One region of the Thauera chlorobenzoica genome, then DNA from elsewhere that is predicted to be linked to it. Evidence: riboswitches for the same ligand, from Rfam matches in the RefSeq annotation. Region 1 holds a riboswitch; the other holds the start of a gene.
The links. Region 1 has a riboswitch for cobalamin ahead of Tchl_RS06265 (energy-coupling factor ABC transporter permease). Riboswitches for the same ligand answer to the same signal wherever they lie in the genome.

Region 2: another riboswitch for cobalamin. It lies ahead of bluB (5,6-dimethylbenzimidazole synthase); the one in region 1 lies ahead of Tchl_RS06265 (energy-coupling factor ABC transporter permease).

Annotation. Positions count from the first base shown of each region.
Region 1 covers NZ_CP018839.1:1,318,329-1,321,724, reverse strand. The annotation lists gene metK (methionine adenosyltransferase) at 1-470, shown strand, start outside; gene Tchl_RS06270 (calcium/sodium antiporter) at 600-1,673, shown strand; cobalamin riboswitch at 1,752-1,973, shown strand; gene Tchl_RS06265 (energy-coupling factor ABC transporter permease) at 2,155-2,793, shown strand; gene cobM (precorrin-4 C(11)-methyltransferase) at 2,793-3,396, shown strand, end outside.
Region 2 covers NZ_CP018839.1:1,005,710-1,009,105, forward strand. The annotation lists gene rnr (ribonuclease R) at 1-801, shown strand, start outside; gene rlmB (23S rRNA (guanosine(2251)-2'-O)-methyltransferase RlmB) at 794-1,546, shown strand; cobalamin riboswitch at 1,559-1,753, shown strand; gene bluB (5,6-dimethylbenzimidazole synthase) at 1,803-2,543, shown strand; gene nirB (nitrite reductase large subunit NirB) at 2,828-3,396, shown strand, end outside.

The DNA of each region.
Region 1 (3,396 bases):
GCTTCGTCATCGGCGGCCCGCACGGCGACTGCGGCCTCACCGGGCGCAAGATCATCGTCGACACCTACGGCGGCGCCGCCCACCACGGTGGCGGCGCGTTCTCGGGCAAGGACCCGTCGAAGGTCGACCGCTCGGCCGCCTACGCCGGCCGCTACGTGGCCAAGAACGTGGTCGCCGCCGGGCTCGCCGACAAGTGCGAGGTGCAGGTCGCCTACGCGATCGGCGTGGCGCGCCCGGTGTCGCTGATGGTCGACACCTTCGGCACCGGCAGGATCGCCGACGACCGCATCGCCGCCCTGATCGGCAAGCACTTCGACCTGCGCCCGAAGGCGATCATCCAGACCCTCGACCTGCTGCGCCCGATCTACGGCAAGACCGCCGCCTACGGCCACTTCGGCCGCGACGAGCCGGAGTTCACCTGGGAGCAGACCGACAAGGCCGCCGCGCTGCGCGCCGACGCCGGGCTGTAAGCTGCACGCACGCATGACCCCGGGCGCAGGCGGGACCGCACATCGCCTGCGCCCGGGGCCGCCCCTGGCACGGCGAATCGCCACCGCCGGCTGCATCCAGACCTTCATCGATCTTCTTTCGTACAGCCCATGCTCCAGCAAGTCCTGATGTTCATCCTCGGTCTCGTCGTCCTCGTCGCCGGCGCGGAACTGCTGGTGCGCGGCGCCTCGCGGCTGGCCACATCCTTCGGCGTGTCACCGCTGGTGGTGGGCCTGACCGTGGTCGCGTTCGGCACCAGCGCACCGGAAATGGCGGTATCGGTCGGATCGGCGCTGGCCGGTAGTCCCGACCTGGCGATCGGCAACGTGGTCGGCAGCAACATCGCCAACATCCTGCTGATCCTCGGCATTTCGGCGCTGATCACGCCGCTGCTGGTGGACGAGCAGATCATCCGCCAGGAAATCCCGATCATGATCGGGGTCTCGGTGCTGCTCGTGGTGATGGCCCTCGACGGCCGGCTGAGCCTGCTCGAATCGGTCATCCTCTTCGGCCTCGTGCTCGCCTACACCCTGTTCCTGGTGGTGCAGTCGCGGCGTGCCTCGAAAGGCGTCCAGGACGAATTCGAAACCGGGATTCCGACCTCGACCTGGGACCGCCACTGGAGCGTGCAGCTGGCGCTGATCGCGATCGGCCTGGCGATGCTGGTGGTGGGCGCCGACTGGCTGGTCGACGCCGCGGTCGCCTTCGCCCGCGCCTTCGGCGTCAGCGACCTGGTGATCGGCCTCACCATCGTCGCCGTCGGCACGTCGATGCCCGAAATCGCCACCTCGATCGTCGCCGCGATGCGCGGCCAGCGCGACATCGCCGTGGGCAACGTCGTCGGCAGCAACGTCTTCAACATCCTCGCCGTGCTCGGCGCCGCCGGCATCGCCTCGGGCGCCGGCCTGCCGGTCTCGGAGGCGGCGCGCAACTTCGACCTGTGGGTGATGCTCGCAGTCGCCTTCGCCTGCCTGCCGATCATGATCACCGGGCGCGAGATCGCACGCTGGGAAGGCGGTGTCTTCCTCGGCTACTACGCCGCCTACACCGCCTGGCTGGCACTCCAGGCCCAGCAGCACGACAGCCTGCCCACGTTCTCCAGCATCATGCTCGGCTACGTGATGCCGCTCACCGTGATCACCCTGGCGGTCAGCCTGGTGCGCCACAACGGCAGCAGGCACTGAACCGCCTCCCCGGGGAGCGCGCCGCCGCCGCGCAAGCCCGCGCCCCCGCTTGCGCAACATCGCCCCTCTCGATTAAGCTGCATCCGCATTCGATCCGGGTGCTCCGCCCTGCAGCCGCAGGACGGAGTGAAACGGGAAGTCCGGTGACGCTGAAACCCGCGCGTTTCAGCCAGTCCGGCGCAGCCCCCGCTGCTGTGAGCCTGACGACTCCGCCAACACGCCACTGAGCCTTGCGCTCGGGAAGGCCGGTGGACGAGGAAGAAGGCAAGCCAGAAGACCGGCCCGATCGAGTTTCGTGATGTGTGACCCCGGGGTGAGGGTTCGATCCGACTGGTCTGCCGCCGGCCGCATGCGTCCGGCTTCCAGCCGAATCCGCTGTACATGCTGTCCGCCTGGTCGCGACCCTGCCGCGCCACGGTTCCGTCCGCATACCCCCACACCGGTGTCCGCATCCTTATCGACGCACTCGTGGGGAGTCACCATGCACATCGAACCGGGCATCCTTTCCGGCGCCAAGATCGCCGCCGCCAACCTCGCCGCCGCTTCACTCATCGCCGCCCAGGCGCCGCAGCTGCTCAGGAAACCGCAGCACATCCTGCGCACGCTGCTCGCGGCGCTGTTCTTCTCCGTCTTCATGCAGAGCTTCCACCTGCCCGCGGGCGCGTCGGAGCTGCACTTCATCGGCGCGATGCCGATCTACCTCGCCCTCGGCTTCGTCCCCACCCTGCTCGGCTTCGGCCTCGGCCTGCTGCTGCAGGGCGTGATCTTCGAGCCCGCCGACCTGCTCCACCTGGGGGTGAACTTCCTGTCGCTCGCCGTGCCGCTGCTCGCGCTGCACGCCACGCTGGGCCGCAAGCTCGCCGCCGGCGCCGCCACCGAGATCGGCTCGGTGCTGAAGCTCGATGCCAGCTACTACGCCGGCGTCGCGCTGATGGTCGGCTTCTGGCTGGCGATGGGGGAAACCGCCACACCCTTCGCGGCGTGGATGAGCTTCGCCGCCGCCTACCTGCCGGTGGTGCTGATCGAGCCGGTGCTGACGGTGGCGGTGGTCAGGCTGCTGCAGTCGCAGGCCCACCGTCCGCTGGTCCAGCTCTGCTTCGCCGTCCCGGCGCGCGGCTGATGAGCGGCCGGCCCGGCACGGTCTGGTTCGTCGGCGCCGGCCCCGGCGACCCGGACCTGATCACGGTGAAGGGTCGCCGCCTGCTCGAGCAGGCGGGCGCAATTCTGTTCGCCGGCTCGCTCGTCGATCGCACGGCCACGCAGTACGCGCCGCCGGGCTGCGAGGTCCGCGACTCGAAAGACATGACGCTCGAAGAGATGAGCGCCTGGCTGGCCGAGGCCTGCGCCCGCCACGAGACCGTGGTGCGCCTGCAGACTGGCGACCCCGGCCTGTACGGCGCGCTGGTCGAGATGACCCGCCCGCTCGACGCTGCCGGCATCCCCTGGCGGGTGGTGCCGGGCGTGTCCTCGGCGATGGCCGCGGCCGCGGCGGCCGGCGAGACCCTGACCCTGCCCGAGCTCACCCAGACCGTCATCCTCACCCGCGTCGCCGGCCGCACCCCGATGCCTGCGGGCGAGGAGCTGGAGGCGCTCGCCGCCCACCGCACGACGCTGTGCATCTTCTTGTCGATCACCCTGCTGCACGAGGTGCAGCGCGCGCTGCGCGCCGCCGGCTGGCCGGAGGAGGCGCCCATCGTGGTGGTGCACAAGGCGAGCTGGCCGG
Region 2 (3,396 bases), 310 kb from region 1:
GTGGACATGGCGACCAACAAGATCGATTTCCGCCTGATCGAGGGGCCACTGCCGGCCGAGCTCAAGGCGTCCGCGAAGGCCGCGGAGACCGAGCCTGCCGCGATCCAGCCCGAGGCTGGCAAGAAGGCACCCAAGCCGCGCACCAGAAAAGTCGTTGCGGAGCCGGTGGTCGAGGTTGTGCCGGCGCCGGCCGTGCCGGCGCCGCTCGCCGCCCCGGTCGCTTCGGAAACGTCCGCCTCGAAGCCGGGCAAGACCCGCGCAAAGAAGGCGACGGTCAAGGCGGTGGCGGTGGTCGAGTCCGCGCCCGCAGCCGCCGTGGAAGTCCCGGTAGCGGCCCCGGCTACCGCTGCCGAGGTGGCCGAGCCCAAAACCCGGAGCAAGCGTGCGAAGAAGGCAGCCGTCGAAGCGGTCGCCACGGCGGCGCCTGCCCCGGTCGTCGCCACCCCGGTTGCCGCCCCGGAGGCTGCCGGGCCGAGGCCACGCACCAAGCGCACGACGAAGCCTGCAGCCGCGCCGGCCGTTGAGCTTGCCGCCGCCGCCCCGGTGGTCACCGAGGCGAAAGCCCGCAAGGCGCGTGCAAAGAAGGCCGCAGCCGAGCCGGCCGCCGCGCCCGCGCCCGTGGTCGAGGCCCCGGTCGCAGCCCCCGAGGTCGCCGCGCCCAGGCCCCGCAGGACGCGTGCGAAGAAGGCCGCCGCCGCGCCGGTCGCTGAAGCGCTAGAATCCGCGACCCCGACTCCGACCGCCGCGCCGGCCCGACGTGCCGGGCGCAAGACTTCCGCAAAGGGCACCGACCGTGGCTAAAGCACCCGAGAACGCACCCACCCGCCTGATCTACGGCTTTCATGCCGTCTCCGCCAAGCTGCGTCATGCACCCGATTCGGTGCTGGAAATCCATCTCTGCGCTGACCGCAAGGACGCCCGGGTGAAGAAGTTCATCGCCCAGGCCGAGGCCGCCGGGGCGCGCATCACCCAGAGCGAAGGCGACAAGCTCGACGGCCTGGTCGGCACCCGCCGCCACCAGGGCGTGGTCGCCAAGGTCGACGCCACCCGGCGCGAGATCAAGCTCGCCGACGTGCTCGACGGCCTCGACGAGAACGCCCTGATCCTCGTCCTCGACGGCGTGCAGGACCCGCACAACCTCGGCGCCTGCCTGCGCGTGGCCGATGCCGCCGGCGCGCACGCGGTGGTCGCGCCCAAGGACCGCGCCGTCGGCCTCAACGCCACCGCGGTCAAGGTCGCCAGCGGCGCCGCCGACATCGTGCCCTACGTCACCGTCACCAACCTCGCGCGCGCGCTGCGCGAAATGCAGGAGGCCGGCGTGTGGGTGATCGGTGCCGCCAGCGAGGCCGACAAGACGCTCTACGACATCGACCAGAAGGGGCCGGTCGCCTGGGTGCTCGGCGCCGAAGGCGACGGCCTGCGCCGGCTCACCCGCGACACCTGCGATGCGCTCGCCCGCATCCCGATGCACGGCAGCGTCGACAGCCTGAACGTGTCGGTGGCGAGCGGCATCTGCCTGTTCGAGGCCCGCCGCCAGCGCGCCTGAGCGGCTGTTAAACTGCACGCTCTGCTTCGAGGTGCCCGCGTCGTGTGCGGGAGAATCGGGAAGGCGGTTCGAATCCGCCGCGCGCCCAGCGCCGTAACGGGGATTGTCCGGGCAAGGCCATGTCCAGCCACTGGTCCGCGAGGACCGGGAAGGCGCCCGGACGAGACGATCCGCAGCCGGAAGACCGGCCCCGAAGCGTTTTATGCAGCCGCCTGGTCGGCGGCTGGCCACTGCTCGACGACAAGGGGAATACTTCATGAGCAGCCCTGCACAATCCATCCAGACCAATCCGCAATTCAGCGCCGAGGAACGCGCCGCGGTGTACCGCGCGATCCACACCCGGCGCGACGTGCGCGGCCAGTTCCTGCCCGATCCGGTGCCCGACGAGGTCCTCGCCCGGGTGCTCACCGCCGCCCATCACGCGCCTTCGGTGGGCTTCATGCAGCCGTGGGACTTCATCGTCGTGCGTGCGCCCGAGGTCAAGCAGAAGGTGAACCAGGCCTTTCGCCTCGCCCACGCCGAAGCCGAGCTGATGTTCGAGGAAGGCAAGCGCGCCACCTACCGCAAGCTCAAGCTCGAAGGCATCCTCGAAGCCCCGATCAACCTGTGCGTCACCTGCGACCGCCGCCGCAACGGCCCGGTCGTGGTCGGGCGCACCCACATCGCCGCGATGGACCTCTACAGCTCGGTGTGTGCGGTGCAGAACCTGTGGCTGGCGGCGCGCGCCGAAGGGCTGGGGGTGGGCTGGGTCAGCATCTTCCACCAGCAGGCGCTGCGCGACGCGCTCGGGATCCCGCGCGAGATCATCCCGGTGGCCTACCTGTGCATCGGCTACGTCAGCCACTTCTACGACCGCCCCGAACTCGAGGCCGCCGGCTGGCTGCCGCGCCTGGCGCTCGGCGAGCTGCTCCATTTCGATCGCTGGCAGGGTGAGGCCGACGCCGCCGGCACCGCGCTGCTCGCCCGTCTCGACGACGCCGACCCTGCCCGCGGCTGATCCGCCGCCCCTGCAGGGCCGCCCGAGCGCCACGGAGGGCCGCGCCAGCGGGCCCCTCCGGCCGTCTTTGCGGCGCTGCACAAGTACAGTGCGCGGGCCGTTTTTGCTGCACTGCCGCTGTGCGCCGCCCGGCGCACAGGCCTTGAAATTTTCTCCCTGAATCCCCGGAAGCCGCTGGATCGTCCGCTTTCGGGAAGTTGGCACGTTTGATGCTGTGGAACAGCCGAGGACATTGTCCGGCTTGCTGCGCCAGCGTCCATCGTTCCAGCCCTGCGGAGAAAATCATGAAAAAGCTCAACCTCGTCCTCGTCGGCAATGGCATGGCCGGCGTGCGCACCCTCGAAGAGCTGCTCAAGCTCGCGCCCGACCTGTACGACATCACCGTGTTCGGCGCCGAACCGCACGGCAACTACAACCGCATCCTGCTGTCGCCGGTGCTCGCCGGCGAGATGACCCTGCCCGAGATCATGCTCAACGACCTGGCCTGGTACCGCGAGCACGGCATCACCCTGCATGCGGGCAGGACGGTGACGAAAATCGACCGTGTGCGCCGCCGTGTCATCGCCGAGGCCGCCGACGGCAGCGTCACCGAGGCCGGCTACGACCGCCTGCTGCTGGCCACCGGCTCCACCCCCTTCATTCCGCCGATCCCCGGCAACGAGCTGCCCGGGGTGCTCGGCTACCGCGACATCGCCGACACCGAGGCGATGATCGAGGCCGCCGCCAGGTACCGTCACGCGGTGGTGATCGGCGCCGGGCTGCTCGGCCTCGAAGCGGCCAACGGCCTCATGCTGCGCGGCATGGATGTCTCCGTGGTGCACCTCGGCGAGTGGATCATGGAGCGCCAGCTCGA